Regions from separate parts of the Arthrobacter sp. ok909 genome, predicted to be linked through region 1. Evidence: riboswitches for the same ligand, from Rfam matches in the RefSeq annotation. Region 1 holds a riboswitch; each other region holds the start of a gene.
The links. A riboswitch is a leader RNA that binds a small molecule or an ion and turns the genes downstream of it on or off. The one in region 1 is predicted to bind cyclic di-AMP.
Positions count from the first base shown of each region.

Region 1 (10,189 bases):
GCACGAACGTCGCCGTGCGGCCCAGCAGCTCCGAGGCCATGGCCCCGGCCGCCGCGATCGCCGCGGCGAGCACCGCCGCCGCCACGGGCTGGTCCCGCCGCTGCCAGAGCAGGACGCTGCCCAGCCCGGCGAGCCCGGCGATCCCGGGAGCCAGCGCCACCATGTAATACGGGTGAATGATCCCGGCCATGAAGCTGAACGTCAGGCCGGTGACCGCCACCCAGGAACCCCAGATGATCACTGAGGCCCGCACGGCGTCGGTGCGTGGCGCCCGGCGCCCCAGCCACAGCAGTCCCGCCCCGAGCAGCAGCACCGAGGGCAGCAGCCAGGCGATCTGGCCGCCAAACTCGCTGTTCAAGAGCCGGAACAGCCCGGGCGTGCCCCAGCCGTTGCTGCCGCCCACGCTCCCGGTTTCATCGCCGCTCAGCCGGCCCAGGCCGTTGTAGCCGAGGGTCAGTTCCAGGATCGAGTTGTTCTGCGAGCCGCCGATGTAGGGGCGGTCCGCCGCGGGAATGAGCTCGACGGCGGCCAGCCACCACCCGGCCGCGGCGGCCATCGCCACACCCGCACCGAGCAGGTGAACGATGCGCCTGCCCAGCCCGGCCGGCGCCGCGAGCAGGTAGGCGAGAGAGAAGCCGGGCACAACCAGCAGGACCTGCAGCTGCTTGGTGAGGAACCCGAAGCCCAGAAGAACCCCCGCAAACAGGAGCCAGCGCAGGCGCGCATCCTGGATGGAGCGCAACACGGCGTAGGCGGCCGCGGTCATCAGGAGCACCAGCAGGGCGTCGGGGTTGTTGAAGCGGAACATCAGCACCGCCACCGGGGACAGCGCCATGACCGCAGCGGCCAGGAGCCCGGCCCGGTGGGCCAGGCGGGGATCGGCCGTGGCAGGGGCCGCGGCCCGGCGGACGGCCAGGTACACGAGCCAGACCGTGCCCACCCCCATGAGCGCCTGCGGCACGAGGATGCTCCACGGGCTGAGCCCGAAGAGCCGCACCGAGAGCCCCATCACCCACAGCGACGCCGGCGGCTTGTCCACGGTGATGGCGTTGGCGGCGTCAGAGGAGCCAAAGAACCAGGCCGTCCAGTCCTGTGACCCGGCCTGGGCCGCGGCGGAGTAAAAAGCGTTGGCCCAGCCGGAGGCCCCCAGATTCCACAGGTTCAGCACGGCCGTGGCCACCAGCAGGGCAGTCAGTTCCAGCCGCGGCCGCCAGGCTCCGGGGCCGCGGCGTGCAGCGCCAGCCGCCCGGGGTGCCGGCGAGTCCGGGGACTTCGGGGACTCGGGCGACACCGGGGACTTCGGGAGCTGCTGGTGCGGCGGGACCTGTGGGAGGTGCGGGGCTTGCGGCCCCTCCGGTCCCGGCGTGCGGCCCGGCGTTCGGCCCGTCCTGGGGTTCAGGGTGTCAGTCATGGCGCCCTATGCCCCCAGCTTGTAGACGGTGGCGTTGCCCACGGTCTGGGCCTGGAAGTTGGCCTCGACCCAAGCGGCGACCTCGGAGTTGCCGCCGCGGCCCCCGCCCATGCCGCCCATGCCGCCGGAGATGAAGTAGCCGATCTCGCCGCGGTCCACCATCGCCTGGAACTGCGCGAGTGTCGGGTAGGGATCTCCGCCGTTCCAGCCGCCGAGCGCGATCACGCTGGTGCCCGTGGCGAGTTCCAGGCTTGCGGCCTGGGTGGCGCCGGAGACAATCGCGGACCACTTGGCACCGGAGGACTTCAGCAGGGTCGTCAGCTCGGCCGGGGCCGTTGCCTCGCCGGGTCCGCCGAGCGCCCCGGGCGCGCCGCTGGTGTCGGCGTTCACGCGGTCACCGAATGCCCTGCCTGCAATCCCGAAGCCGCCGCCCATCGCGGTCGCGGTGGGCCCGGACGTGGGAATCGAACCGGAGTGCGGCTGGGCCACCGTTGCCAGCGTCCATGCGGTGCTGCCGAGTCCGCCGGCGAGCAGGGACAGAACCACGACGCCGGCCGTGGCGGCCTTGCGGAACCGGGCCGGAAGCCCCGCGAGGCTGTCCACCCGCAGGAGCAGCGCCACGGCCGCCAGGACGCCCAGGACCACGACGATCACCCGGAGCCAGGGAAGCCAGGACGGGTCGCGGCCAAGGAGCACGGCGGACCAGACTGAGGTGGCCAGTACCGTCACGGCCAGGACAATCCGTGCGGGCCAGTAGGCCAGGCCCCGCCACAGTTCCACGGCGCCGATGCCCGCCAGGGCTGCGACCGCGGGGGCCAGCGCCACGGCGTAGTACGGGTGCACGGTGCCGCTCATGAAGCTGAAGATCCCGGCCGTCACCGCCAGCCAGCCGCCCCACAGCAGGAGCGCCGCACGGGTCCTTGACGTCCGGGCCTCGCGCCGGGTGAACCACAGCCCGGCGGCCAGTAGGATCAGGGCCGCCGGCAGGAGCCAGGACACCTCGCCGCCGAAACTGGTCCCGAACATCCGGGCGATCCCGGCCGCGCCACCGAAGCCGACGTTACCGTTGCCGCCCGGGCCTCCGGCGTTGCCGCCCATGTTGCCTCCGCCGGGCATGCCTCCGCCGGACCCGGTGATCCGCCCCAGGCCGTTGTACCCGAACGTGAGTTCCAGGAAGCTGTTGGTCTCCGAACCGGCCATGTACGGCCGGGCCGAGGCCGGGGTCAGCTGGAACAGGACAATGTAGCTTCCGGCCACGACGGCGATCCCCGCGGCTGCGGCCAGCAGGTGCAGGAGCCGGCGGCCCAGGGTGGTGGGCGCCGCCCACAGGTAGGCCAGGGCCAGTCCCGGCACAATCAGGAAGCCCTGCAGCATCTTGGACAGGAACGCCAGGCCGATCACCGCGCCGGCGGCGGCGAGCCATTTCCAGCTGGCCTTCTCGATGGCGCGGGTGGTGAGGTAGGCGGCCAGCACCAGGCACAGGGTAAGCATGGCGTCCGGGTTGTTGAACCGGAACATGAGGGCGGCCACGGGGGTCAGCGCGAGGGCGCCGCCGGCCAGCAGGCCCGCGGCCGGCCCAGCCACCCGCTTGACGGTCAGGTAGAGAAGCGCGACGGCGGCCACTCCCATCAGTGCCTGGGGAATGAGCATGCTCAGTGCCGAGAAACCGAAGATTCGCCCGGCGAGGGCCGGGATCCACAGGGCGGCCGGCGGCTTGTCCACAGTGATGGCGTTCCCGGCGTCGAGGGAGCCGAACAGCAGCGCGGTCCAGTCCTTGGTCCCGGCCTGGATCGCCGCGGCGTAGAAGGAATTGGCGTAGCCGGTGGCTTCCAGGTTCCAGAGGTACAACACGGCGGTGATGGCCAGGAGCAGAGCTGCCGAGGGCCGCACCCAGTGGGGCTGCGGTCCGAACACCAGGAGTTCCCGACGGTTCCGGGATGCGGGCGGGCGGGATGCGGGCGGCTGTGGCGCCGTCCCGCCTGGCTCGAGTGCCGTGGCAGGGGATTCCTGGAGTGCCGGCGTGCCGGCGGGGGAGCCCGCCTGGGCTCCGGCGGTGGGGCTAATGGTTGACGTCATTTACTGGGCCGTTTCTGTGCGGGAAAGGGAAGCATCGTTGGCAGCGGGCGCTGGAGCAATGCCGGCGGTGGTGGCGGGCACGGGAAGAGTGCCGGTGCTGCCGGGAACTGCGGTGACGGGCCGGTGACGGAACACCACCAGACGGAAGAGCAGGAATTTGACGGCTGTGGCGGCGAGGTTGGCGGCGGTGACGGTGACCAGTTCAAGCCAGCGGTCCGGTGCCCCTCCTGATGCGTTGTGAACCAGGGCGAGGGCGCCCGAGGTCAGGGCCAGGCCGATCCCGAAGACCAGCAGGCCCTCGAAGTGGTGGCGTGCCGCCTGGCTGCTGCCCTGGATGCCGAACGTGAAACGCCGGTTAGCCGCGGTATTGGCCACGGCGGTGGTGAGCAAGGCGAGGAAATTTGCCAGTTGCGGGTCCATGATGCCGCGGCAGAGCAGGAAGATCACCAGGTATGCCAGGGTGGAGGCCACCCCGATGCTGCCGAAGCGGACGAGCTGTCCAAAGAGGCTTCCGCCGGGGCTTTGTTCCTGGGCCCGCGAGGAAGCAGGAAGCGGTCCGCGGGCGAGGGCGGCGCGCAGTTCGGGAACCGGGATCCGGCCCGAGACCAGGTCCCGGCTCAGCCGTGCCATGCCGCGCAGGTCCGCGATGGCGGTCTGGACGATGTCCACGCTGGTATCCGGGTCGTCGGTCCAGTCCACCGGGACCTCGTGGACGCGCAGGCCGCACTTTTCGGCCAGGACCAGCAGTTCGGTGTCGAAGAACCAGGCGTTGTCCAAAGTGTGCGGGAGCAGTTGCCGGGCTACGTCCGCGCGGATTGCCTTGAAGCCGCACTGGGCGTCGCTGAAGTGGGCGCCCATGAAGGACTGCAGCAGGAAGTTGTAGCTGCGCGAGATGAATTCCCGCTTCGGCCCGCGGACCACGCGCGAGTTGCGGGCCAGCCGGGTCCCGATCGCGAGGTCGGAGTGCCCCGAAATGAGCGGGGCAAGGAGGGGGCCGAGCGCCGCCAGATCGGTGGAAAGGTCCACGTCCATGTATGCCAGGAGCGGCGACGGTGAGGCAAGCCATACCTTGCGCAGCGCATTTCCTCGGCCTTTTTCGGCCATATGGACCACGTACACCTCGCGGAACTCGCGGGCCACGCGCTCCGCCGTCTTGAGCGTTCCGTCGGTGCTGGCGTTGTCCGCCACCGTGATCCGGAAGGAGTGCGGGAAGGAGCCAAGAAGATAGGCGTGGAGCCGGCGCAGGCACGCTTCGAGGTCCCGCTCCTCGTTGAAGACCGGGATGGTGACGTCCAGCAGCGGCGTGCTGGTGCGTGTGTCAATAGCTGAGCGCCGGCCGCCGGCGGCGGTGAGCGGCCCGCCGAACCGGGCCGGGGCGGGCGCGTCGGCCACGGCAAGCCCGGAAGGTGCGGCGGGTGCTGCCGGACCGGCCGGCGTCGCCGTGGAGTGTGGCAGGGTTCCTGAGGCCTGGTCTGTGAACGTCATGCCTCAACTTTCCCGGCGGCCCATATGAGGGCTTTAGGGTCAAGCTGTGCGGGGGCTGTGGAAGTCCGGCCCGGTGCAGCCGGGGCACGCGCGCAGGAGGCCCCGGATCGCTATGGATCCGGGGCCTCCTGGGCGCTGCTGGCTGGTGATGCCGGCTTAGTACCAGTTGTGGGACAGGTGGAAGTTCAGTGCACCACAGGGGGAGCCGTAGCGCGACTTGACGTAGTTCAGGCCCCAGTTGATTTGGGTCCGGTAGTTGGTCATGTAGTCCGCGCCGGCGCTCGCCATCTTCGAGGCGGGCAGGGACTGGACCACACCGTAGGCGCCGCTGCTGGCGTTCGTGGCAGTCGTCTTCCAGTCCGATTCCTTGGTCCAGAGCTTCTGTAGGCACTGCATCTCGCCGGGCGCCCAGCCATAGCTGCCCAGCTGGGCCGCGGCGTAGGCCTGTGCCCCGGCGGGGTCGTCGATGGCGACCGGCGCCGGTGCCGGCGCGGGAGCCGCTGCGGGAACGGGGGCCGCTGCTGGAGCGGGCGCGGGGGCTGCCGCCGGGGCCGGTGCGGCCGGGGCAGCAGCGGCGGGGGCGGGTGCCGGTGCTTCGGTGGCCTTGACCTCCGAGATCTGAGGTACCGCGCCGCTGGGCGCTGCAGCTGCCGGCGCGGCGACCCGGACCCGCTCAAAGTTCAGCTTGGCCAGGGGATCGGCCATGGTGGCCGTTTGGGAGCTCGCAACAGTCGCCCCGTAGCTGCCCGGCTCGGCGGCCTGGCTGGCGGCGGCGCCGCCAGCCACCAGTACTGCGCAGGCGGCGGTGACCACTGCGGCGCGGCGTCCGGTGATGCCGAGCCCGGTGGCCAGCCGCGACAGGACGGATGCCTGCGGGGCCGGTGCGGCACGGTGGCGCGACTTGCCGGCGCGGGAATGTGAAACGCCGTCAGGGCGCGTTTGTACCTGGAATTCAGTCATGATGGCCTCTCAACGCCTGCGGAGTTAGCTGTCGGGTTCGGATGAGGTCATCCGGCCGCACGGAATATCACGTGTCGGCTTCACCCCAAGGGCGCATGTGTGCAGAATGCCCGGGAACTCTGGGTCCCCCGCCTCTGCCTGGTCCAGCGGAATCCGGGAAGCGGCAGAGTTTGGCGTCCATCCGGATATGCGGCACAAATGGAGGCCGCACTCGAAAAACGGTACAGGACTACTGAACTTAAGTCACATTTGGGTAACGGGAGTCACAGGGGCGGCGTGTCGCATTGCGCGAGATTCCCCCGCGGGTTCCTGTAGCCGACCTGTAGCCCCGGCGCCGGTTACGCCGACGGCGGCACGGCCGGGAGGCGTACAGCGAACTCCGTCCGGCCCGGCCGGGACGTGACCTCGACGGTCCCCCCGTGGGCTTCCACGATCGACTGGACAATGGACAAGCCCAGCCCGCTGGTGCCCTCGGACGTCTGTGCGGGCGCCGTGGCATGTCCACTGCCATTGCTGCCGGCCGCACCCCCGGATCTGCCGGAGACAGAGCCGGAAAGAGGACCGGTGGAAGAGCCGGAAGCGCCGCGGGCAGCGGACCCGGACCGGGCCCCCGCCGTCGCTGCCGCAGGGCTGGCTTCGGAACTGGCCGCAGGATTGGTGCGCGACGCGTCAGCCCGCGCGAAGCGGGCGAAGACCCGGCCGACGAATTCGGGGGCGATGCCGCTGCCGTTGTCCGTCACGGTAACCACGGCGCTGCCGTCCGCCGAACGCATGACGCCGGTTACCACTTTGGTCCCCGGTTCCGTGTGCTTGCGCGCATTGGACAGGAGATTGGCGAGGACCTGGTGAAGCTGGGCCGCATCGCCGCGCACCACCACCGGCTCATCCGGCAGTTCCAGCTGCCAGATCCGGTCCGGGGCCATGACCTTCTCATCGCTCACGGTCTCGACGGCCAGCTGGGTGAGGTCGACGTCGGCGACCTTGAGCGGCTGCCCCTCGTCCAGTCGCGCCAGCAGCAGCAGGTCCTCCACCAGGGTGGTCATCCGCTCGGATTGGCTTTGGACACGGGCCAGGGATTTCTCGCCGTCGGGCGTGAAATGCTCGGTCATCCGCATCAGCTCCGTGTAACCGCGGATCGCCGTGAGCGGAGTGCGGAGTTCGTGCGAGGCATCCGCGACGAACTGCCGCACCTTCATCTCGCTTTCCTGCCGCGCCTCGAGGGCGTTGGAGACGTTGTCCAGCATCTGGTTCAGCGCGTAGCCCACGCTGCCCACTTCTGTGCCGGGGTGGGCGGCCGACGCCGGGACACGCACCCCGAGCGCCACCTCGCCGGCGTCCAGCGGGAGGCGGGAAACCTTGGTGGCCACCTCGGAGAGCTGCTCCAGCGGCTTCATGGTCCGCCGGATCACCGCCGTGCCGGCGAGGCCGATCAGCACCAGCCCGCCTGCGGACACCACCACCATGGTCCACACCAGCGAGGCCAGGGTGTCCTGCTTTTCCGCCAGCGGGAGGCCGGTGACAATCACGTCGCCATACGGTGCACGCACGGCCATGAGCCGGTACGCGCCGGCCGAGAGCGTCCGGTCCACCGGCACACCGTTCGGGGCCAGGGTGAGGAGGACGGCGTTGTCGTCGGGGGAGAGGCTCTTGCGGGTGGCGTCCCCGGCCAGGAATCCGGCGCTGCTGACCTCGCCGTCCGCCAAGCGGGCGTTGAGCGTTCCGATGCCCTGCCCCCGGGCCTCGAGGGGGTCGGGGCGGCCCCCCGAGCTGCCGGGGACGGGCCGGCCGAACTCGCTGGAGCGGTGCGATGCTTCGCCGAGCTGGTCATCGAGCTGCCGGGTCAGGAAGAGGTCCATGGAGGCATAGCTGAACAGCCCCACAGCGCCGCAGATGGCCACGAGCAGCCCCATGGCAACGAGGACCAGCCGGGTGCGCAAATGCCACGTGGACGGGTTGCGCCAGTCGCGCCCGGGGACGCGGGTGACGCCGGAAAGGGTGGGCACGGATCAGTCCGCCGGCTTCAGGACGTAGCCGGCGCCGCGCACCGTGTGGATCATGGGCACGTGGTTGGCGTCCACCTTCTTGCGGAGGTACGAGATGTAGAGTTCCACGATGTTCGCCTGACCGCCGAAGTCATAGTCCCAGACCCGGTCCAGGATCTGGGCCTTGCTGATCACCCGCTTGGGGTTCTCCATGAGGTAGCGCAGCAGTTCGAACTGCGTGGCGGTCAGATGCAGCTCCTCGCCGGCCCGGGTGACTTCGCGGGTATCGACATTGAGCACAAGGTCGCCCACCACGAGTTCGGCGGTGTCCATGGCGGCCACCCCGGAGCGCTGGACCAGCCGGTGCAGGCGCAGCAGGACCTCTTCCATGCTGAACGGCTTCGTGACGTAGTCATCGCCGCCGGCCGCCAGGCCGGTGATGCGGTCCTGGACGGCATCCTTGGCGGTGAGGAACAGTGCCGGAACCTCCGGCGCGAAGGCGCGGATCCGGCTGAGCAGCTCGACGCCGTCGAATCCGGGAAGCATCACGTCCAGCACCAGCACGTCGGGGCGGAACTCTTTGGCAAGCCGGACCGCGCTGGGCCCGTCGGCCGCCACGGCCACGGACCAGCCGGCCATCCGCAGGCCCATGCTCATGAGCTCGGAGAGGCTGGGCTCATCGTCCACCACCAGCGCGCGGATGGGGGAGCCGTCCGGATGCGTGAGCTGGGGAAGGTTGTTGGTCATGGAGTGCGAAGTGGCCATGGGACAACTCTCCGATCTGCCGGTTAGGCGGGGCTTTGGGGACCCTGTGCGGCACCTGTGAATCCCAGCCTAGCGAGCTGAACGCCTTTCCGGGGCTGTCCGGGCTGCTTTGGAGGAAGTGTGGGTCGCCGCCCGGCCTTGTGGTCAGCCGGAAGGTCACAGGCGGGGCTGTCGGCCCGCACAGCGCAGGCACAGGATCGCTCAGCACTCTGGGGTGAACATCGATCCGCATCCTGAAGGAGAAACACCATGAGCGGTCAGCATCCCGGAGCCGGTTCCGGCCCAGTTCCTGAACCCACGGCGCCCGCGCCCGTCACGACGCCCCAGGGAGTCGGGCCTCAAACAGCGTGGCAGCATGACACCCCGCCGTACGACGCCTCGCACTACGACGCCTCGCAGAACCCCGCCGGTCAGCGCGGCGACGCCGCTACCCCCGGCTGGGGCGCGCCCTCCGCCGATTCGACCGTTCCGGCCTCGTCCCCGGCCTGGGGCATGCCCCGGCAGGAACTGCCGTCCCCTCCATCCGCCGGCTGGGGTGCCCCCGGAGCCGGATCCAAAAACGCCTCTGTGGCCAAGCCCTGGACGCTCAAGCGGGGCCTCGCCGTCGCCGGGGCGGCAGCAGTCCTGGCGGTCGGCGCCGGGGCGGGCGTCTACGCCCTTACCTCAAGTTCTGCGGCAGCGGCTGGCACGGCGGGCGGGCTAGCCGGCGGCCAGGGCTCCGGCGCCCAGGGTTTCGCCCCGGGCATGCCGGGATCCGCTCAGGGCGGAGCCGCGGGCGGCGGAATGTCCGGGCAGGGCGGTCCAGGCAACTTCGCGCCCGGTGGAATGGGCGGGCTTAACTCAGCCGTGCACGCTGAATACGTCGTGCTGCAGGGAAGCGCCTACGTCACCATGGCCGAGCAGATGGGGACGGTGAGCGAGGTCAGTGCGTCCTCCGTCACGGTTAAGAGCAGCGACGGGTTCACGCGCAGCTATGCACTGGGTAGTGACGTGGTGGTGAGCAATCTGCAACAGCGGCGCCAGCAGGCAGGCGGCGGCACGGGCACCCAGCTGAGCGTGACGGACATCGTCGCCGGCGGGACGGTGCGGATCGTAGCGGCCAAAGATGGCTCCGGCTACACTGCAACGTCCGTCATGGTGGTGGCGGCGACCTCCACCGGCCAGTCCAACTGACCCCGCCGGGGCGCCCCCTGTTGCCGGGTCCGACGGGCCCGGCAACACGCCCACTCTGTGGACTGCGACGGCGGGAACGCCGGGTTTTGCCGATTCGACCTGCTGTGAACGATTTCCGCGGTTCAGCGACTCTGGTCGAACATAATTCGGAGTGAAGCGCTTGCCGACCGCTGAGTCAAAAAAACGCTTGTTATTTTATTACGTGCGCCAAATTGTGATTTGCACTACACTTCCGGAATTCGTCTCACTATGTGGAACCTGCGGTCCATTGTTACTTGCACGTTCGCATTGTTACGTTGCACACTTCAATTGTGAACAAGAACTCAACAGCACCTGC
Region 1 covers NZ_FNJS01000033.1:26,989-37,177, forward strand. Annotated here, with positions in the region: gene BLR03_RS19770 (ArnT family glycosyltransferase) at 1-1,411, opposite strand, end outside; gene BLR03_RS19775 (glycosyltransferase family 39 protein) at 1,418-3,487, opposite strand; gene BLR03_RS19780 (bifunctional glycosyltransferase family 2/GtrA family protein) at 3,488-4,972, opposite strand; gene BLR03_RS24130 (aggregation-promoting factor C-terminal-like domain-containing protein) at 5,129-5,932, opposite strand; cyclic di-AMP (ydaO/yuaA leader) riboswitch at 5,934-6,091, opposite strand; gene BLR03_RS19790 (sensor histidine kinase) at 6,271-7,935, opposite strand; gene BLR03_RS19795 (response regulator transcription factor) at 7,939-8,679, opposite strand; gene BLR03_RS19800 (hypothetical protein) at 8,929-9,852, shown strand.

Region 2 (10,189 bases), on a different contig from region 1:
GTTACCAGCCCGGTCATGGCCTCGAACGCGGACGGATCGGGCACGGTCTCGGCCGCAGCGCAGCCGGATGTCACGGCTGCCGCCGCCGCAAAGCTCGATTTCAGCCGGACGGCCGTCGCCACCAAAGGCGACCCGGACGGGAAGCTCAAGCAACTGCTGAGCGCCCAGTCCGTCGGCAGCATCACCCGCGCGGCTTCAGCCGGCACGCTGGGTCCGCCGCTGGACCAACTGATCACGGCATCGCCGTTCGGCTACCGTGTGAGCCCCATCACGGGCGGTCCGGGGGAGTTTCACCGCGGCCAGGATTTCGCCGCCCAGTGCGGCACGCCGGTCCACGCCGCCGCCAGCGGCACCGTGACCTTCAACGGATGGCACCCCTACGGCGGCGGCAACCGTGTGGTCATTGACCACGGCAACGGTCTGGAGACCACGTACAACCACCTGTCGTCGTCCTCGGTGAAGGTCGGCCAGAAGGTCTCCCGCGGCGATATCGTCGCGCTGAGCGGGACCACCGGCGCCTCCACGGGCTGCCACCTCCACTTTGAAGTGATGGTCAACGGCGACGTCGTTGACCCCCTCGGCTGGCTCTAATAAAGACGATGGACAACTCTCAAATTCCCGGGACACGCCGTGATCTGAATGTGACATTGGGTCCGGAGTCCTGTAGAGTTTGAAGCACGCCAACTTTTCCGAAGTTGGCGCTCTTGAGTGGATTGCCTAGCTCTGCCACCGCTCAAGGTCCGTTCGCATTACATCGTCTGGCAGGGGCGGGGGAACCAATTTTGGCCTTCGAAAGAAGGCCTAGGGGTTAAGTCGCAACGCTTCCCAGGAAGCAGCGCGGCCGGGTGACTCCCATCCGAATCCGACAGCTCACCTCGTAGGCATTGGGAGAGGCTACTTTCGTGTCTTCACGCCACAATGCTGCGCGTATGCGCACTGGCGCGGCTCTTTTGAGCCCGCTGACATCCACATCACGTGCCGCCCTTGCCGGCGCCCGGATGGGATCACGTTCCGCTGGCTCATTCTCCACCGAGTCCGGACAGCATGCAGTTCCCGCTTTTGGCGCGTCTTCGCAGTACACCCTTCGCTAAGTAACCCATTTCGGGGCGATCCGGCGTACCCCCAAGATGCCGGAGCGTCCTCAGCCCGCGCCCAAAAACGCGCGGTCCAAGGATCACGAAAGAGAGAACTTAATGACTACTCGTGCAACCGTTGCACGGCACCGCGCCGAGGTCACCAAGACCAACTCGCTGGCTGTTATTGCCAAGGCAGTCGGCGACAACGCCGGCGGCATGGGCCGTCAGGCCGCGGTCATCGCCGCAGCTTCCGGTCTGGTTCTGACCAGCGGAATCGCAGCCAACGCTGCTGAGACCAATGTTCAGCGCGAATCCACCTCCGCTTCCGCCCTGGAAGTCCAGTCGTCGGCTCCGGCCACGATTTCGGCTGCTTCCACCATTGCGATTTCCTACGAGAAGCCCGCCGTGACCACGTCGCCGGCTCCCGTCGTCGAGGCTCCCAAGCCCGTCGTGCAGGTCCAGACCGCCGCAGCCACCCAGGCCGGCGGCGCCCAGGCCGGCGTCAACGGCGGCGCAGCTGCCCTGGCCCCTGCCGGAATCGGAAGCGGCGCCGGTGCAACTATCGCTGCCGCCGCCTATGCACAGCTCGGCGTGGCGCAGGACTGCACCGCCCTTGCCACCAACGCCCTGGCCGCGGCCGGTATCCACTACCACGGCTGGCCGGCAGGTTACCTGTCCCTCGGCCGCACCGTGAGCGCCGCCGAAGCTCGTCCGGGCGACCTCGCCTACTACCAGAACGGTGGCGTGGGCATGCCCCACATCGCTGTCTACGTCGGCAACGGCATGGCAGTCCACGGCGGCTGGAACGGCGGCACCACCGCTCTCTACAGCGTGAACGTCGGTTCCGGCCCGGTCTTCATCCGCGTCGGCGGCTAGGCGCAAGCCCCCCGCACTTTCAAAGACCCCCGCCTCTTGAGGCGGGGGTCTTTCGTGTTACCGGGGCATGAATTTTCCGCGCTGGGGGCCGCACCGCCGAAAAAACATTCGGTGATCTGGCAGTTGAGTGTTTACTCTTGTCTTGTCGATCCATAGCCCGACCATGCACAGGGCAGCCGGCCCTCGTGCCCCTGGCGGGTGCGGCCGTGAAGAGGTATGCGGATGCGCACTCTCGTTCTGAATGCTGGATATGAACCGCTGGCGGTCATCACCTTCCGCCGGGCGCTCGTCCTTGTCCTGACCGGAAAGGCAAGCGTGGTGGCTGAAGGGGACGACCCCGTTGTCGGCCCGCAGGACATACTGGGCCGCCCGTCCGTGATCCTCCTGAACCGCTACATCCGGCCGCGGTACAACACGATGACGGCGGTCAGCCGCCGCGGCGTGCTCCGCCGCGATGCCCACCACTGCGCGTACTGCGGCAAGGCAGCCCACACGATCGATCACGTCCAGCCCAAGTCCCGTGGCGGCGCCGATTCTTGGGAGAACCTCGTGGCCGCCTGCCTGCGCTGCAACAATGCCAAGGGCGACCACACGCCGGCAGAGATGGGCTGGAAACTCGGATTTGTACCAGGTCCCCCGAAGGGCACCATCTGGCAGATCAAGGAACTCGAGAAGCCTACCCCCGCGTGGGATCCGTTCCTGCTGCCGGAATCGGCCGCCTGACCTACCTCTTGACCTACCGCTTGAACCGCTGCCCCGGCTGCTGCCCTAACCGTGGCCGTGGCCGTGGCCATGGCCGCGACCCCGGGCCCCGCCCGTGGCGCCCGAGCCTCCGGGCAGCTCGCGCCGCGCTAGGCTGATCCGGTGGAGTTCGATGCCATCATTCTCGCCGGCGGAAGGTCGGCCCGCCTGGGCGGTGTGCCCAAGTCGCGGCTGACTTACGACGGCGCCACCCTGCTTGAGCGGTCGCTGCGCGCCGCGGGCGGTGCCCGCCGCGTCGTCGTCGTCGGTCCTGACCCCGGGGACCTGCCCGCCGGGACCCTGAACTGCCGGGAAGACCCGGCGTTCGCGGGGCCCGCCGCCGCGATCGCCGCGGGACTGAACGCGCTGGCCGCCGAGCACGCCGGCCGCTCCGACGCCGGCGCTCCCGCGCCGTTCACCCTTGTCCTGGCCTGTGACATGCCCCGCTCGGCCGCCGCGGTCCGCGCCCTGGCCGGGACGCTGGCGGAGATGCTGGCGGAGGCAGTGACTGAAACGGCGACCGAGAACCTGGCAGAGGCCGGGGACGCGGCGCCAGCCGCGGATCAGCCGGGGCAGGCGGGCGACGGCGTCATGGCCGTGTCGGCCGACGGCCGGAAGCAGCCGCTCGCCGGGCTTTATGGCACGGCTGCGCTACAACGAAGTGCCGCGGACGCCGCGCGTGCGGGCAGCCTGGAAAACGCGTCCGTCTTCGCCCTTCTTGCTAGGCTGGACGTGCGGGAAGTTCGCGTTCCCCCCGGTTCCACGGATGACGTTGACACCTGGGATGACGCTTCCGCGCTAGGGGTATCCGGCAGGATTTCAGACCCCGGTCCGGGTTCCGGGCCGGAACTCCCCAGCTGAACTCGACCATGGAGGCAAACGGTGAAAAGCCAGGATGAAACGCTTGAAGACTGGTGCCGTGCCCTGCTCCAGGCCCTGGAGTTGGAAGGCGTTGAGATTGACGTGAACGAGGTCCTTGCCCTGGCAGGCGTAGCCGCGCACTCGGTGGTGCGACCGGCGGCTCCGCTGACCACGTTCATCGCAGGCTTTGCAGCAGGCCTGGCTTCCGGCTCCGGGAAGGCCTCGGACGCCTCGTCCATGCAGGCCGCCATGGCCGTAGCCCGCCGGCTCGCCACAGACTATGCAGCCGCCGAAGCTTCCGGGGCATGACGCCTGCGGCCCCAGACGGCAGCGGACCCGCCAGCGTCCCCCGCGGGGATAACGTCGCTGACGGCGTCGGGGACAACCTTGAGGACGGCCTGGAGGCCGTCCCCGGCGACCCCCAAGCCGGTGCCCTGGACGCTCCCGCACCGGACTCTGCCGGGCCGGACTCTGCTGGCCAGGACATTGGCGGGCCGGACATTGCCGGTCACGACGCCGCCGAACCGGACAGTGCCGGCCAGGACGGTGCCGGCCAGGACGGTGCCGACGTACAGCACCGGCATCTGGCCCACACATGGCTGGAGGCCCGGCAGCTCGCCTTCGACTGTGCCACTCCCATCCCTGCCGCCCCCGTGCCGCTTCGGCAGGCCCTGGGTCGGACCCTGGCAGCGGACGTGGTTGCCCTGCAGGACATGCCGCACTACGCCTCCTCCGCCATGGACGGCTGGGCCGTCAACGGCAGCGGTCCGTGGATCCTGGCCGAGCCCAACCAGCGGCTGGCGCCGCACCAGGCCAGCCGGATTGCCACCGGCGGCCTCATCCCCGATGGGGCCAAGGCGGTGCTGCGCAGTGAAAGCGGCGTCATCGGCACCGACGAGGACGGACTGCCCGTCCTGAAGCTGGGCGGCAGTGCGAAGCCGGGGGATCCGCGAAATGGTGACCACATCAGGAAAGCCGGCGAAGAAGCGGCCGCCGGAGATGTTCTGATCAAACGTGGCACCGTCCTGAATCCGGCTCACCTGGCCCTCGCCGCGCTGGCCGGGAACGACACGCTGCCCGTGCTCGGCAAGGCCCTGGTCCGCCTCGTCCTCACCGGCTCCGAGGTGGTGACGTCCGGACTGCCGGCGCCCGGGCAAGTTCGGGATACGTTCGGTCCCCAACTGGCGGCAGCGGTGGGGATGCTCGGCGGCATCTGTACCGAAGAGATGAAAATCGGCGATACCTACACCGAATGGCTCGCCGCGCTTGAGGACGGGGAGCCCGTCCCCGCGGGCGGCGGCCAGTCAAGCGGTCCGTCAAGCAGCCAGTCAAGCAGCGCGTCAGACATCCCGTTCCGCGACGCGCCCGGCGGCAGGTCCGCTGCTCCGGCTGCCGATCCTGCCGCTGAAAGCCTGCCCGCCGACGTCGTGATCACCACCGGCGGCACGGGCCGTTCCGGAACTGACCACCTCCGGCGTTCGGTGGACGAGCTCGGCGGCCGCCTGCTGATCGACGGGATCGCGATGCGGCCCGGCCACCCTGCCGTGCTCGCCGAGCTGCCCGACGGCAGGTACATCCTCGGCCTGCCGGGGAACCCGCTCGCGGCCATGATGGCTCTGTCCACCATCGGAGCCCCCCTCCTCGCGGCCCTGGGCCACGGCTCTATTCCGCCGCTCAGCGAGGTCCCCTGCGGTTCAACAATTGACGCCGATCCCGGCCGGACTCGCCTCATGCCCTTCCGGCTGGTGTACGGCATGGCATCCCCGGCGCAACACACCGGCCCGGGCATGATGCGGGGCCTCGCCGCGGCCGACGGCGTACTGGTGGTCCCGCCCCACGGCGTCCAGTTGGGGGAACTGGTCCCCGCGTTCGCGCTTCCATGGGGCACACCACTCCCGGACGCCGCGGCGGCCTCCGGCGCACCCAAGCCGGCGCCGAAGCGGACAGCCAGGAAAACCTCGGCCAGCGACGGGCCGGTGGACTGGAGCGCCCTCCTGGGCTGAATTTCGAGGGCCAACCCCGGCCCCCGGCCTCTGCCGCGCTGGCTTCAGGGTCGGGCGCTTGCAATGATGGAACCAACGTAACGACCAAGAAAATCTCACACCATGTTGCTTAGGAGTATCGGATGGGCCGCGTGACACAGCGCCGCAAGGTGCACAAGATTGTCCTCGACGGTTCCCCGCAGGCCCTCGAATTCCCCGTCCGCCACCGGGAAGACGTCCTCGCCGTTGAGGAACCGCTGGAAATCCGGATCGGAAGCATGTCCTTCTCCGTCACCATGCGGACGCCGGGCAACGACTTCGACCTCGTCGCAGGGTTCCTGGTCTCGGAGGGGGTCATCTGGACCCCCGAGCAGCTGGTTTCGCTCAGGTTCTGTGCGGGCGAAAACGCCGACGGTGTCCAGACCTTCAACGTCGTGGAGGCCCAGCTCCGGCCCGACGTCGTCCGGCCGGAGACGGGCCGCAACGTCTTCACGTCCAGTTCCTGCGGCATCTGCGGGACCGACTCGATCGACGCCGTCCGCAAATCCTCCCACTACAGCCCGGCCGAGGACCCGCTGACCATCCCCGTGGAGACGCTGGCGGCCCTCCCGCAGGCCCTCCGGTCCGCCCAGGACGTCTTTGACGTCACCGGCGGAGTGCATGCCGCCGGACTCTTCAGGATCTCCGACGACGGCTCGGCGGACCTGCTGTGCCTCCGGGAAGATGTCGGACGGCACAACGCGGTGGACAAGGTGGTCGGCTGGGCGCTCCGCGAGGGCCTGCTACCGCTCCGGGGAACCGTGCTGCAGGTCTCCGGCAGGGCCTCATTCGAGCTCGTCCAGAAGGCATCCCTCGCCGGAATCCCGGTCCTCGCCGCCGTCAGCGCACCCTCCAGCCTGGCCGTCGAGCTGGCCGAGGCCAGCGGGATGACGCTGGCCGGGTTTAGCCGCCAGACCAGCCTGAACATCTACGCGGGCCAGCACAGGGTCGCCGTTCCGGCACCCGCAGCCGGCTAGCGTGACCGGCTGACGGCGGCACTTGGCCAAAAGGTTCCCCGCGACGTAAATTTTATCCATTGACTGGAGTCAATCGGGCCCGCCAGCGCTGACCCGCCAGCGCTGAAGAGGATCACATTGCACGACGACCGCCGTCTTACGGAAGTCCGGCTGGACCGCTTTTTGCGTGACCGCATCGCCCCCGCGGTCTACCCGCGCACCCTGCCCCTGACGCTGAGCAGCTGGGACGCACCGGACGAGCCCGTGCCCGCGCTGGAGGCCCTGCGGCACGAGTTCACGCCGCAGGAACACGGCGCGGCCTGGGGCCGGCCGTGGAGCACCAAATGGCTCCGGCTGCAGGGCGAGGTGCCGGAATCCTGGGGTACGGCGGACGGCACGTCGGTGGAAATCCTCGTGGACCTGGGGTTCAGCGGCGACCTCCCGGGCTTCCAGTGCGAAGGCATCGCTTGGCGGTCCGACGGGACCATCATCAAGGCGATTTCCCCACGGAACCAGTACATCCCGCTCAAGCTCTTGGGCGGCGGCATGGCCGTTGACTTCTACGTCGAAGCCGCGGCCAACCCCGACCTGTCCCAGAACTGGACCTTCGCCGCCACGCCCTACGGCGACAAGGCGACGTCCGGCAGCGAGCCGAAATACCGACTCGGCAGGATCGCCATCGCCGAGCTCAACCAGACGGTCTGGGAGCTGCAACAGGACATCCTCACGCTCAGCGGGCTCATGCACGAGCTCCCCACCGAGCTGCCCCGCCGCCACGAGATCCTGCGGGCACTCGAACGCATGCTGGACATCATGGACCCCGAGGACGTGGCCGGTACCGCAGAGGCCGGCCGGGCCGCGCTCGCCGGCGTCCTGTCCCGGCCGGCCTACGCCTCGGCGCACCAGCTCGTGGCCACGGGGCATGCCCATATCGACTCTGCCTGGCTGTGGCCCGTACGGGAGACCATCCGCAAGTGCGCCCGAACGTTCTCCAACGTCGTCGCGCTGATGGACCAGGACCCCGGTTTCATCTTTTCCTGCTCCTCAGCCCAGCAGCTCGCGTGGATGAAGGAGTACTATCCGGAGCTTTTCGGCCGCATCGTGGACAAGGTCCGGGCCGGCCAGTTCGTTCCCGTCGGCGGGATGTGGGTCGAATCTGACTCCAATATGCCCGGCGGGGAGGCCATGGCACGGCAGTTCCTCGAGGGCAAGAACTTCTTCCTGGCCGAGTTCGGCGTGGACTGCCAGGAAGCGTGGCTCCCGGACACGTTCGGGTACTCAGCGGCGCTGCCGCAGATCATCAGGGCCGCAGGCAGCCGCTGGTTCCTGACCCAAAAGATCTCGTGGAACCAGGTCAACAGGATGCCGCACCACACGTTCAACTGGGAGGGCATCGACGGCACCCGGGTGTTTACGCATTTCCCGCCGGTGGACAGCTACAACTCCGACCTCAGCGCCAGGGACCTGGCACACGCGGAGCGCAACTACCGCGACCACGGACGCGGAACCACCTCACTGGTTCCGTTCGGCTACGGCGACGGCGGCGGGGGACCCACGCGCGAAATGTTGGCCGCGGCGCAGCGCACGGCGGACCTGGAAGGATCCCCGAAGGTGCGGATCGGCTCGGCAGCCAGCTTCTTCACCCATGCCCAGGCCGAGTATGAGCCCCTGCCGGTCTGGGTGGGCGAGATGTACCTGGAACTGCACCGCGGCACCTACACCAGCCAGGCCAAGACCAAACGGGGGAACCGGCGCAGCGAGCACCTGCTCCGGGAGGCCGAACTCTGGAGTGCCACCGCGGCAGTGCGTGCCGGGCACAGCTACCCGGCGGCGGAGCTCAACCGGCTGTGGCGGCTGGTCCTGCTGCAGCAGTTTCACGACATTCTGCCCGGCAGTTCCATCGCGTGGGTCCACCAGGACGCCGAACGCAACTACGCGGCCGTCGAACGCGGTCTTGAAGCCATCATCACCGAGGCCGCGGGTGCGGCACTTGGCACCGGCAACCGGGAATTCCTCCTCAATGCCGCCCCACACGAGCGCCAGGGCGTGCCGGCCCTGGCCGCTGCCGAGCCGGTCCCGTCCGGGCAACCGGTGGCCGTCACGGAAGCGAACGGCGGCTACATCCTGGACAACGGCATCATCCGGGCCGTGGTGGACGCCAACGGACTGCTCGCCTCGCTCATGGACTATGCCACCGGGCGTGAGGCGATTGCTCCCGGGGAGTCCGGCAACCTCCTGGAGCTGCACCGGGACACACCGAATGAATGGGACGCGTGGGACATCGACGCCTTCTACCGCAGGAACGTCGTCCGGCTGGTGGAGGCGCGATCGGTCGCACTGCAGCGCGGCCCCGGTCCGGAAGGCCTGAACGCCGTCGTCGTGGTGGAACGGATGGCCGGCTCCTCGGCCGTGACCCAGCGGATTGCGCTCGCGGCCGGTGCTGACTCCCTGGCGATCTCCACCGTCGTGGACTGGCAGGAAAGCGAAAAGCTGCTCAAGCTCGGCTTTGCCCTGGACGTCCGGGCGGACCGCTCTGCGGCGGAGACGCAGTTCGGGCACGTGTTCCGCCCCACGCACCTCAACACGTCGTGGGAGGCGGCGAAATTCGAGATCTGCGCCCACCGCTGGATCCACGTCGCCGAGCCCGGCTACGGGGTGGCCGTTTCCAACGCGTCCAGCTATGGCCACGACGTCACCCGCAACGTCCGGGAGGACGACGGCGGGACCACCACCACAGTGCGGGTCTCGCTCCTGCGGGCGCCGAAGTTTCCGGATCCCGGCGCGGACCAGGGCAGGCACGAGCTCCGGGTCACGATCCGGCCGGGTGCCAGCATCGCCGACGCCGTCGAAGAGGGGTACCGCACCAACCTGGCACCGCGGCTTGCAAGGGGAGCCCGCGGGGTTGAACCGCTCTTCACCGTGTCCAACGAAGCGCTCGTCATCGAGGCCGTCAAGCTCGCCGAGGACGGCTCCGGCGACGTGATCGTTAGGCTGTACGAATCACTGGGGGAGCGGTCCACGGGCCTCGTGACGGCGAACTTCCCGCTGACCGGAGTGCGCGCCGTGGACCTGCTGGAGCGGCCCGTCGATGCGCCGGGCGTGACGGCTGCCCTTGATTCGGCCGAGCTCACGCTGCGCCCGTTCCAGCTGGTCACGCTGAGGTTTGTGCGCTGAGGTTTGTGCGCCGAAGGCGAGGCAAAGAGACGCTGTGGCGCTGCCTTTGGGGCAACGGGAACGACCGGGGTTCCGGCCAAAGCACCGTTAAACAGGCTGAGTGGGAGCGGTCCATGCGGACCGCTACCACTCATCCCCCCAATGGCGCTTGGGCGACTGCCTCTGCTTCGCACGGCTAAGTTCCGTACACAAAGCGAATGTCGCTTTCACACATTCATGATTCTTTCACGGTCTAATGATTTTGTGAATGCCCTACCCTTTGTTCTTGCGGAATGTTGCGCGAGCGTTACCAGGCCCCTGTGCAGCGACCCCGGAGAACCAGAACAGGCCCAGCCCCAGGACATAGCCCACAACGGCCAAATAGTTGACCGTTTGCTGCGCGAGGGTCCAGGTTTCCGGGGCGAAGGAGGCGGGGACGCTGACGGCGGTGGCGACCGCTCCGACGCAGGTCAGCAAGGCCGCGGCACGCACCAGCCGCGGCAGT
Region 2 covers NZ_FNJS01000007.1:63,796-73,984, forward strand. Annotated here, with positions in the region: gene BLR03_RS07765 (M23 family metallopeptidase) at 1-591, shown strand, start outside; cyclic di-AMP (ydaO/yuaA leader) riboswitch at 715-898, shown strand; gene BLR03_RS07770 (NlpC/P60 family protein) at 1,194-1,952, shown strand; gene BLR03_RS07775 (HNH endonuclease) at 2,175-2,675, shown strand; gene BLR03_RS07780 (molybdenum cofactor guanylyltransferase) at 2,817-3,554, shown strand; gene BLR03_RS24350 (DUF6457 domain-containing protein) at 3,576-3,863, shown strand; gene BLR03_RS07785 (molybdopterin molybdotransferase MoeA) at 3,860-5,557, shown strand; gene fdhD (formate dehydrogenase accessory sulfurtransferase FdhD) at 5,680-6,552, shown strand; gene BLR03_RS07795 (alpha-mannosidase) at 6,670-9,705, shown strand; gene BLR03_RS07800 (hypothetical protein) at 9,958-10,189, opposite strand, start outside.
Region 2: it holds a riboswitch for cyclic di-AMP, as region 1 does, so the genes downstream of both, BLR03_RS07770 (NlpC/P60 family protein) here and BLR03_RS24130 (aggregation-promoting factor C-terminal-like domain-containing protein) in region 1, are expected to answer to the same signal.

Region 3 (10,189 bases), on a different contig from region 1:
GTCCCGGTACCCGGGGCGCCGCTGCCTCCAAGGACGCCCCATTCCGTGAAGAGCTGCCCGAGAGTAAAGACCTGGCCGGCAGTGGGGGACTCGATGTGGACCACGCCGGTGGTGTCGTGGGTGTGCAGCGCGGAGATGCCGTTGGCCCTGTTGTCCGGGCCGGCCGTGATGCCGATGTTGGCCGGCACAGCTACGGCCTTGCCGTCCTTCAGCACGTCCAGATGCGCATGGTAATGGTCCACGTTCCCCTCGGCTGTGAGCACCGAGAGACCGGCCTGGGCGATCCGGCCGGGAGCCCCTGCGATGTCGAGGCCAAAATCGGCGGCGGAGGCCGGGGAGGTCGTCGGCGCCGCTGACGTCGCGGGCACCTCGGGGGACGGCCCGGAAGCAGCACACGACGCCACCCCCAACGTCACGGCGGAAAGTGCGACGGCAAGGGCCAGCTTGGGGTGCCTGGTGGTGGTGTGCATGGCTGCGAGAACCGCTTTCGATCGGAAACCTGTCCCAATCAGTCTAGGTAGGCGCAGCCGCCGGAGCGCGATTCCGCGTTTTCCCGCCCGCGCCCCGAGGGGAAAGAATGGACCCGTGAGTGATGCTGGCGAATTCATTGACCTCGCGCTGCAGCGGGAAGGCTCCTGGAGCCGTGCGGAGGCGCTGCGGTACGGGCTGGGAAGGAATCCTGGGGGCGGTGGCCTCGGTTTCTACGGCGCCTCCGTGGGGGCCGTGCGCGGGACCGTCCGGGATGCCGGCCGCCGGTATTCCGGACTCGCGCATGATGAGATCACGGCACTGAGTTCCGAACTGTGGGCCGTGCCGGTCTTCGAGCGCCGCCTGGCAGCGGTGGTGCTGCTGCAGGACAACGTGAAGCTGTTGACTAACTCGGATCTCACCCGGTTGGAGGGCTTCATCCGGGAGGCTCGGCTGCCGGACCTCGTGGATCCGCTCGCCGTCGACGTCGTCGGGCCGCTCGTGGACGGTCTGGACGTCCTGGGCAGGGTGCGGGCTGTCAGCGTGCTGGACCGGTGGGTGCGCGAGCCCGATCCCTGGCTGCGCCGGGCCGCGCTGCTTTCGCCGCTGATGGCGCTGCGCGCCGGCGCCGGGGATTGGGACAGGTTTGTCCGCCACGCGCGCGCGGTGCTCGGCGAGGACGTGCCGGGTTTCACGTTCGACGCCGACACGGACGCCGACGGCGCCAGATCCGACCGCGACACAGACGAAGACGCCGCGGCCGTCCGGGCCGCCGTAACGCGGGTCCTGGCGGAAATGGCCAAGAGGAGACCCGAGCTACAGTTCACGCCCGTCGGAGGGTGATGTTTCCTTACCCAGTCTCGTTCAGTGTTTCGGAGCGCTTGGATCGCCTGGATCACCTTGGCCGGCGGTGCTGCCGGCTTCGCTTGACCCGCCGCCGGCCTTCGCGGGCAGCGTGAACCTCTTGGCTGCCCGAGACCCGGCCACGGCGCTTGCGGCGATTGTGATCAACGCACCCATCAGCAGGGCTGCTGCCTCGCCGGGGAACAGTACGTCAAGCTGCGTGCCGATACTCGCAGCTGCCACCGGCACGCCGAGCTGGGCCGCCGACAACACGCCGAGCGGCAGGGGGAGCCCCAGGAGCGCCAAACCGGCATGCGCCAGCAACGTTCCGGCTCCCAGCGCGAGACCGAGCGCAATCATGTCCGGATGCCCGGCCAGGTCCTTGAGCGTGAGGGATGCGCCCAGCCAGACGAAGAACAGCGGACCCAGGAAGCCGTCGCTGAGGGCAAAAAGTTGCCGGGCCAGCCGTCTCGGTTCGCCGACGGCCGCCACCACCAGGCCGAAGGAAAAGCCCGCCATCATCACGGACACATTGCCGAAAGTCGCGACACCGGCCAGGGCAAACAGCACCGCCAACTGGATCCTCAGCTCCAGGGCAAACTTGCGGTTTTCCGAGAGTTGGTGCACGTGGCCGCGGATTCCCGTGCTCTCCAGCCATCGGAGTACGAAGAAAAGCCCCACAGCGCAGCCCGCCACGGTGAGTACGGTCAGGGCCGCCCGGCCTGCGTGCGGCGGATCCACCAGGAGCGGCAGCGCCACAATGCAGGCTATGTCCGCGATCGCCACCTGTGCGGTCATGGAAACGACGTCGGGTCCGCCGAGGCGCAGAGAATCGACGATCGGGAGGACCAGCGCGGCCGAGGAGGACGCCAGCAGCACGACGTAGAGGGGAGCATGTCCAGTCCCGAAGAGCAGGCCGATGCCGGTCCCGACGACCACTGCGGCCGCTGCGGCCGCTACGGCCCGGCGCGTGCCTTTGCCGAGGGCGGAGCGAATTTGAGGATCCCGCACGGGAACATGAGTTCCGGCCACGAACATCATCAGCGCAAACCCGATGTTAGCCAGGAAGCTGAACGTAGGATCTGCCGGGTTCACCAGGCCCAGGCCCGTCCGTCCGATCGCGATCCCGGCCAGCAGTTCGCCCAGTACCACCGGCAGCCGCCAGTGCACCGGCAGCGCGAGCAAGGGACCAGCCAAGGCGACGACGGCGATCAGCGCCAGGGTCAGGAAAGTCATGGCTCGAGACTGCGGGACGGCCCCGGGCCAATCGGGGCAACAAGCTTCACCGGAATGTCGGTGTTCTCGTCCGTGAGGTAGGAAGCGCAGACCCGGTGATAGCCGTCGGCAATCTGGGCCGCGACTCCGGCGTCGAGGTCCCCGCGGACCAGGAGGACGGGGGAGAGCGGACGGCCGTCGGCAATCTTGGCCAGGTCGGAGGCCACATGGGGGTTGTCCCGGGTCAGGAGCGGCAGGCCTGAGGCCCGCAGGATATCCTTGGCCACGTGATGGGTTACCGGCGCCAGGCGCAACGACTCCACGATGGCGGCGGCCCTGGCATCGTCGGTGAGCAGCGAGAGATAACGACCGGCAGCCGGATAGTCGTGTTCCTCGGGCTCCCCGTGCCAGAGCACCGGGTTCCCGTCATGGCCCTTGTCCGAATCCTTTGTCATGGAATGAGACTAGTCCCGTGGAGGGTGCAGCGCCCCTACGTTCCTGACCGCCGTTCCACCACCGCGTAGGCCTTGCCGTCCAGGAAGGCCCAGTCGCTGACAACCATGAACCCGAGGGCGTCCACCCGGTCGTTCAGGACGTGTTCGTCGAAGCCGCCGTCCCGTGGCTCCGCATCCCATGTGGACACATGGACGTCCGGGCCGTCCAGGATCAGCAGTTCGGTATTGACGTCGAAATCCTCCTGGGGCTGGTTGCTCAACTGGCAGATGGCGACACAGTGGCTGTTCATTTCGGGCCTCCGCTTCCAAGGTGGTGCTGATGGCATCATCTTATGGTCGAAAAGCTGCGCCGCCCTATGGGCAACTGCCGGACCGCACCGTGGCCCGTTACCTGAATGTGACATTCGCCTGCGGTTCGCGCTACGGTGGATAAGTGCCTGTTGTCTCCGATACGGGCGCTCCCCAGCCGATTGCCTAACTCTGCCGCGGCCCGGGGGTAACTCGCACCAACGACCGGCAGAGACGGGGAAACCACTTTTGGCCTGCTGATACGCAGGCCTTGGGGTGAAGCCGCACAGTGCCCGCAACGACGGGCCCGGGAGTGCGGCCGGGTGACTCCCATCCGAATCCGACAGCTCACCTCGCAGGCACTGGGAGAGGCTACATCCATGTCTTCAATCAATACTTTTGCGCGCCATGCCGCCGTCCTCGCCGCCGCATCCGGCCTGGTTCTTACCAGCGGAATGGCCGCCAACGCAGCCCCGGCACCCCTGCAGCGGGACTCTGCTCCGGCCTCCGCCGCAGACGTCAAGGGACTTCTCAGCGCGCCCGTCAGCGCCGATTCAAGCGTCAAGATCAGCTTCGACCGCCCCGCAGTGAGCTCTGTCGCAGCGCCGGTCATCGAACAGCCCAAGCCCGTTGCCGCTGCTCCCGCAGCAGCGCCGGCGGCAGCACCCAAGGTGGCCGCTGCGCCGTCCGTGCAGGTGCAGGCAGCTCCGGCGGCGCCCGCCCCGGCCGCGGCACCGGCTGCAGGCGGCCGCAACGCCATCATGCTTTCTGCCGCGTACAGCCAGCTGGGCATCACCCAGGACTGCACCGCGATGGTGGAAAAGGCCCTTGGCGCGGCCGGTAAGCCCGTCGGCGACATCGGGCCCCGGGCCTTCCTTGGCCTCGGAACCGTTGTGGCGGCCCCGCAGCCCGGTGACATGGTGGTCCAGTCCGGCCACGTCGGCATCTACGCCGGCAACGGCCAGGTGATCAGCGGCGGCATGAACGGCGCCAACCAGACGATCGTGCACCCGCTGTCCTGGCTCACCGCGACCGGCGGCGTGACCTTCGTCCGCGCCTAAACCCCGTAGGGGCCAGACAGCCCTCCCGGGGCCATCCAGTCCGGAAAGACCGGCGATCGATTTTCCCTTGGGGGCAAGCGATCGCCGGTCTTTCCCTTGCCCGGATTCTCACGGATTCCTAGGGATTCCCGACGGCGGCGAGCGGAAGCGTCATCTTCATGACGGTGCCGGCGCTGCCGGTGGAGGCAACCTCGACGGCACCTCCGGCAGCCACTGCGATTTCCCGGACCAGGGCCAAGCCGATGCCAAAGCTCCGTTGTCCCTGCGTTCCTCCGGTGCTGGCGGTCCGCACGAAGCGGTCAAAGATCCGGGCCTGGTCCACGCCGGTGATCCCGGTCCCCGTGTCAGCCACCGTGATGACCGCGCGGTTTTGCTCGATCGCCGTCGTGATGGTCACACGGCCGCCCGGCGGGGTGTGGGAGAGGGCGTTGTCCGCCAGGGCCAGGACGGCGCGGCGCAAGGCGTTGGCGTCGATCCGGGCCAGCGGCCGGGCATCGGCGGAGAAGTCCAGGCGCACGTCCCGTTGCTCCGCGACCAGCCGCAGGCCCTCGGCGACGCCGGAGGCGGTGCCGGCGAGGTCGGCAGGCGCTGCCGAGCGGTCAGGGGCGTCGGTGGTGGCCGCCAGGAGCAGTTCGTTGACGATCCCGGTCAGCGTTGCCGCGTCCTCCCGGATCCGGGCCAGGTCCTGGGCCTGTTTGGAGCCGGGCTCGGTGTTGCGCTGGGCAAGCTGGATCCGGGTGTCCAGAATGGTCAAGGGGGTGCGCAGTTCATGGCTGGCGTCCTGGACGAAGCGCCGTTGCCGGGCCAGGGCGTCGCCGAGGGGGCGGATGGCGCTGCGCGCGCTGAGCCATCCGACGATGCCCGCCAGCACGATTCCCGCGACCCCGGCGATGAGCATGGCTTCGAGCACGTCCCGGGAATCCAGGTAGGCGTAGGCCGTCCCGGCCGATGCCGAACGCGGAACTTCAGGATGGGCCAGCTGGTTGACGAGGTACAGGGCCGTGGCGGCGAGGAGTCCAAGGACCATGACCGCGCAGGCGGCGCTGATCCGCAAGGCGACCTTGAGGGAGGCCTTGCGCAGTGTGGAGTGGTCCGGGGTTTCGCCGGCGCCCCCGCCGTTACTCATGGGCATCGCCGATCTGGTAGCCGACGCCGTGTACGGTGCGGATGACGGCCTTGGAGATCTTCCGGCGCAAGTGGTGGACGTAGGTATCGATCACCCCGGGCTGGTCGGAGGCATGGAAGTGCGCTGACAGGAGTTCGTCCCGGGTGAAGACCCGGTCGGGTTCCGCGGCCAGGGCTGCCAGCAGCTGTCCTTCCTTTGCGGTCAGCGACACCGTGTGCCCGTAGACCGAGCGGATCGAGCGCTGCGCCGGGTCAAGTTCCCAGTCCCCGATGCTCAGCGGTGCCGGCACGGCGGCATAGGTGCGCGTCAGTGCGCGCAGTCGTGCCGCCAGTTCGCCGGCGTCGAACGGTTTGGTCACGTAGTCGTTGGCGCCGGCGTCCAGACCCCTGACTTTCTCCTCTGCGTCGCCCAGCGCGGTCAGGATCAGGATGGGCGTGCCGATGCCTTTGGACCGCAAGGCCCCGATGAGGGCGATGCCGTCCATCACGGGCAGACCGCGGTCGATCACCATGACGTCCCAGGCCTCGGTCAGCCCCGCGTGCAGGCCGTCACGACCGTTGGTGACCAGCCGGACGTGGTAATCCGGGTCCAGCAGCTCGGCGATGAGCGGTCCGAGGGCGGCGTCATCCTCAACGAGCAGCAGAGACGGCCGGTCAGCGGTTGTCATGTCAGCTATTCTTCCGTGACCAATTCCCGGGCCGGCAGTCCCTCCCCGGTTTCCGCTTCCGTGTCGCCGGCAGCTGGCCCCGCGCGCCGGCTGGTGCGGCGGCGCCTGAGGAACTGCACGATACCCGGCACGACGGAGAGCAGGACCATGCCCACGGCAATGACGTCGATGTTTTTGGCGACGATGTCAAAGTGCCCCAGCCAGGTGCCCAGCATCGTCACGGAGATTGCCCACGCCGCCGCGCCGGTGATGTTCCAGAGGACGAAGGACTTGTACTCATAGCGTGCGATCCCGGCACTGAGCGGCGCAAAGGTCCTGACCATGGGGACGAAGCGCGCGAGCACGACGGCGGCGCCGCCGTGCCGCCGGAAGAAGTCTTCGGTGGTGGTCAGGTGGGCCGTCTTCAGGATCCGGGCATCGTCCTTGAACCATCGCCGGCCGAAGGTCCGGCCCAGCATGTACCCCACCTGGTCCCCGACGACGGCGGCCGCGGTGACGACGCCGATCAGCACCGGCAGCGTCAGGTGCAGCTGCTGGTGCAGGAGCCCGGCGGTGAAGAGCAGCGAGTCTCCTGGCAGGAAGGGAAAGAGCACGCCGGACTCGATGAAGACCATGAGCGCGATGACGCCCAAGGCTCCCGGGCCCAGACCGGCGAGCAGGCTCGCCGGATCCAGCAGCGACGGTGACCCGGCGGCCTGCGCGGCCGGAAGGAGGGCTGAGATGTCCACGGTGTGCAGGGGGTTACTTCCTCTCAGATGCCGGCTCAGAGGCCAGCGGGCGGGCGATGGCACGGGCAGGTAGCCGGTCCGCGATCCTCGGCGCGGCAACGTTCCAGAGGCCGGTGAGCATCACCACGGCTGCGCTCGCAGCCAGGAATGATGCCGTGACGTCGGAGGGGTAGTGGACGCCGATGTACAGCCTGGACCACGCCACGATGAGCGCCATCGCCGCGGCCGCGAAGGCCGTTACCTTGGCCCAGCGGGTCCCGCGGGCCAGGAAATACAGCGCGAAACCGAGAGCGACGGCAAAGGACACGTGGCCGCTCGGGAAGCTGTTGGAGCCGGTTTCCGGTGCCAAAGGATCGAACAGCAGCGCGGGGTTCGGCCGCTGGCGGGCCACGAGGATCTTGAAGAATTCGCTGGCCACCCAGCCGGAGACTGCCACCAGGCCGAACGCTATCGCCTTGACCAGTCCGCCGCGGAACAGCCAGATGCACAGGGCGACGGCGGCGATCAGTGCGACGCCGGCGACCGGGCCAAACACGACGTTCAGTATCATCGCGACGGCGGTCAGGGCCGCGGCGTGATGCTGGCTGAGGTCCTGATCGACCCCGAGTTCGGTGGCGCTGAAGCCCGGCGTCAGCTGAGCCGCCAGGCCGAGAGCCAGGACGGCGGCGGAGAGCAGGAGTCCCAGCAGTAACCAGTGGCGGACCTGGGGGAGGGCCAGCAGCTGCGGCCGCGCGGCGGTACGAGCTGTGTCTCGTCGCACAGCGTCTGGGCGACCTAGTGCTGTATCGCGTTCAACAGGGACGGGTCCAGTCATGGGATCCTCCGGCTCGGGACAAGGGCGCCAGGTTGGCGCCGGTTTCCACTCTTCCGCGAGGCAATTAAGAAACGCTTAAGAAGTGCCGTCCGGACGTTCCGCAGGGCTGATTACGCCGCGTAGCGCAGCAGGGTTACCCCGTTGCCGAAGGTCCGGGTCTCCAATAGCCGGAGCTGGACTGTTTTGTCCTCAGGCTTGAACAGCGGATGACCCCGTCCCACGAGAACCGGATGGACGTACAGCCAGTATTCGTCGATCAGTCCGAGCCGCCGGAAAGTGTCCGCGAGATTCGCTCCGCCAAGGGCCAGGTCGCCGCCCGGCTGCGACTTCAGCGCCAGGACTTCTTCGGCCACGACCTCCGGCACCACAGTGGTGTTCCAGCCGGCCGTCGTCAGCGTCCGGGAATACACGATCTTGGGCATCTCCCGCCAGATGTGGGCGAACTCGGCCACTGGCGCGCTGGCACCGGGGTCCGCATCCGCTGTCGGCCAGAACTCCGCCATCAGCTCGTAGGTGACGCGGCCGTCCAGGAAGGCGCCCATGGCAGCCAGCTGCTCGTTGAAGTGGCAGTGCAGTTCGTCGTCGACCATGTGCCAGCTCAGGTCCCGGTCCGGGCCCTCAAAGAACCCGTCGAGGGACACCTGCATGGCCATAATGATCTTCCGCATCGGGCGCTCCTTGCGTTTCCCCTAGCGTACGCAGGCGCGGCCGCGTTGCTACCCTCAGGAGCAGGTTCTCAGGAAGCTCGTGGCGCCGGGGCGTTCGTGGAAGGTCACCGCGTGACCCGTGTCGTCATGGAAGACGGCCGTGAAGCCTGCCACGGTGATGGTGCCCGGCTGGTAGGGGTTTGCCCAGCCTGCAGGGGGATTGCCGTGACCGTCGTCAAGTGGCTGGTCGGCAACAAAGAACGTGTGCTGCACCTGGATCTCGTAGATGCCGCAGTGCGTGAAGAGCGAGAAGGGGTTGCTCGAGGCGGCGGTGGTTGTTGGAGATGCCGAGGGGTCGTTTGTTGGCGCTGCCGGCGGGGCGCATCCGCACAACACCGCTAAGGTGGCTGCCGCGGCGGCGATGCTTCGAACTGTCATACGCCAAGGTTGTCCGGCGATAACTGCGCCGGTCAAGGACCTGCGCGGCGACTTCGGAAGATGCCTGGCGAGCTCGGTCTTATGGCGCGGCTGGCCGGGGAGCTGGAATCGAAGCGGCAGTCCCTCGCGTTGCGAAAAACGAGCCGGATGACTCCGCGGTTCACCGGTCAGCCGCCAACTGATGGTCGTCACGTTGGCACTCAGCAAACGATATTGAGGGCCTGCAGGCAGCGCATTGCCTCCGCGCGTAGCATCGAGGCGTGAGCAGCCAAAAGGGATCCCCAGCCCTGCCGTCCAAGAGGATAGGGATCATCCGGTCAGTCTTGTGGGTGGCCTTCTTCGATGTGCTCGCATGGCTGGTGGTGGCTAACTGGGGGCTGTCTTTCTGGCCCTCGGTGGCGCTATTCACCGTCTATACGGCGGGCATCGCCATTCCCCTGGCCCTGACGCTGGGCCTGTTGATTCCCTGGGGCCTTGCTGTGAGGCGTGAACGCGCCGAACTGGAGAGGAGTTCTCACCCCGGCCCGTCGGCGTGTGGCCAGCACGCCATGGAACGCGGTCACGACGAGGACAAACGTTGCAAGAACTGACGCGTTGACGACGAGCGAGAGCTCCGTTTGGTGAGGCAGGAGCATGGTTTCGTCCCACCCCGCATTGTCGGCGCGATTGATGAAGTCTGCGTCGATCGGATTCCACAGGATGGCCACGGCGCTTGTTGCCACCAAGGCGCAGAGGCTGACGACAAGTTGGACGACGGACAGTACCGATGGCCTTCCAGTTTCATTTGTCGGACGTTGGTCCGAAGCTTCCCCGTTTTGTTTCGATGGTGGCCGTTGCAGCCACTGTCATTACACTGTCCGGCGCACACAGCCCTGAGCAAAATCAGCCGGGCGGGCCGCCCCGATACGCTTCGAGTGCGTCCTCTCTGATCCACTTTCTGGTCAGGAAAGCGTCCAGAGCGCAAGAAACGGCGAAGGCCGCCCAGGAAATCCATAGAGGTGCGAGGCCGGAAAAAAACCAAGGCCATGACGGCCATCACGATGCCGGCAGAGACATAGCCATAGATTCGACGCGCAGAGGTCGCGAATCTTGCCTCTTGCGTCTCGCGAAAGTAGTTCAACATCAGTCTCCCCACGGTTCGATTCGGAGCCTACAGCACTGGTTGCGCCAAATAGCGCTATTAGATGCGCGCCAGATGCCGCTGCGATTCACAGTTCCAGCCCACAACGCCTTAGCTTGAATTGTCTTGTTGAAGGCAGAATCCTGCCGGTTGGCGGCTTTGGGCATGCCGTATGTCTGCCTTCTGCTCCAATCCGGCAGGATCTTGCCGAATTGTAGCCACTGAGGCAGGATGGGAGCCATGAACCGCCCAAGCGGCAGCATCCTGCCTCTTCCGGTGCGGGGAATACGGGAGGCGGGCGGGCTATGAGTGATGTTTT
Region 3 covers NZ_FNJS01000010.1:44,160-54,348, forward strand. Annotated here, with positions in the region: gene BLR03_RS10125 (hypothetical protein) at 1-470, opposite strand, end outside; gene BLR03_RS10130 (DNA alkylation repair protein) at 586-1,311, shown strand; gene BLR03_RS10135 (cation:proton antiporter) at 1,333-2,547, opposite strand; gene BLR03_RS10140 (hypothetical protein) at 2,544-2,981, opposite strand; gene BLR03_RS10145 (hypothetical protein) at 3,017-3,271, opposite strand; cyclic di-AMP (ydaO/yuaA leader) riboswitch at 3,445-3,645, shown strand; gene BLR03_RS10150 (NlpC/P60 family protein) at 3,650-4,330, shown strand; gene BLR03_RS10155 (sensor histidine kinase) at 4,449-5,456, opposite strand; gene BLR03_RS10160 (response regulator transcription factor) at 5,449-6,123, opposite strand; gene BLR03_RS10165 (VTT domain-containing protein) at 6,129-6,860, opposite strand; gene BLR03_RS10170 (phosphatase PAP2 family protein) at 6,865-7,611, opposite strand; gene BLR03_RS10175 (dihydrofolate reductase family protein) at 7,776-8,333, opposite strand; gene BLR03_RS10180 (hypothetical protein) at 8,388-8,750, opposite strand; gene BLR03_RS10190 (hypothetical protein) at 9,011-9,340, shown strand; gene BLR03_RS10195 (helix-turn-helix transcriptional regulator) at 10,176-10,189, shown strand, end outside.
Region 3: it holds a riboswitch for cyclic di-AMP, as region 1 does, so the genes downstream of both, BLR03_RS10150 (NlpC/P60 family protein) here and BLR03_RS24130 (aggregation-promoting factor C-terminal-like domain-containing protein) in region 1, are expected to answer to the same signal.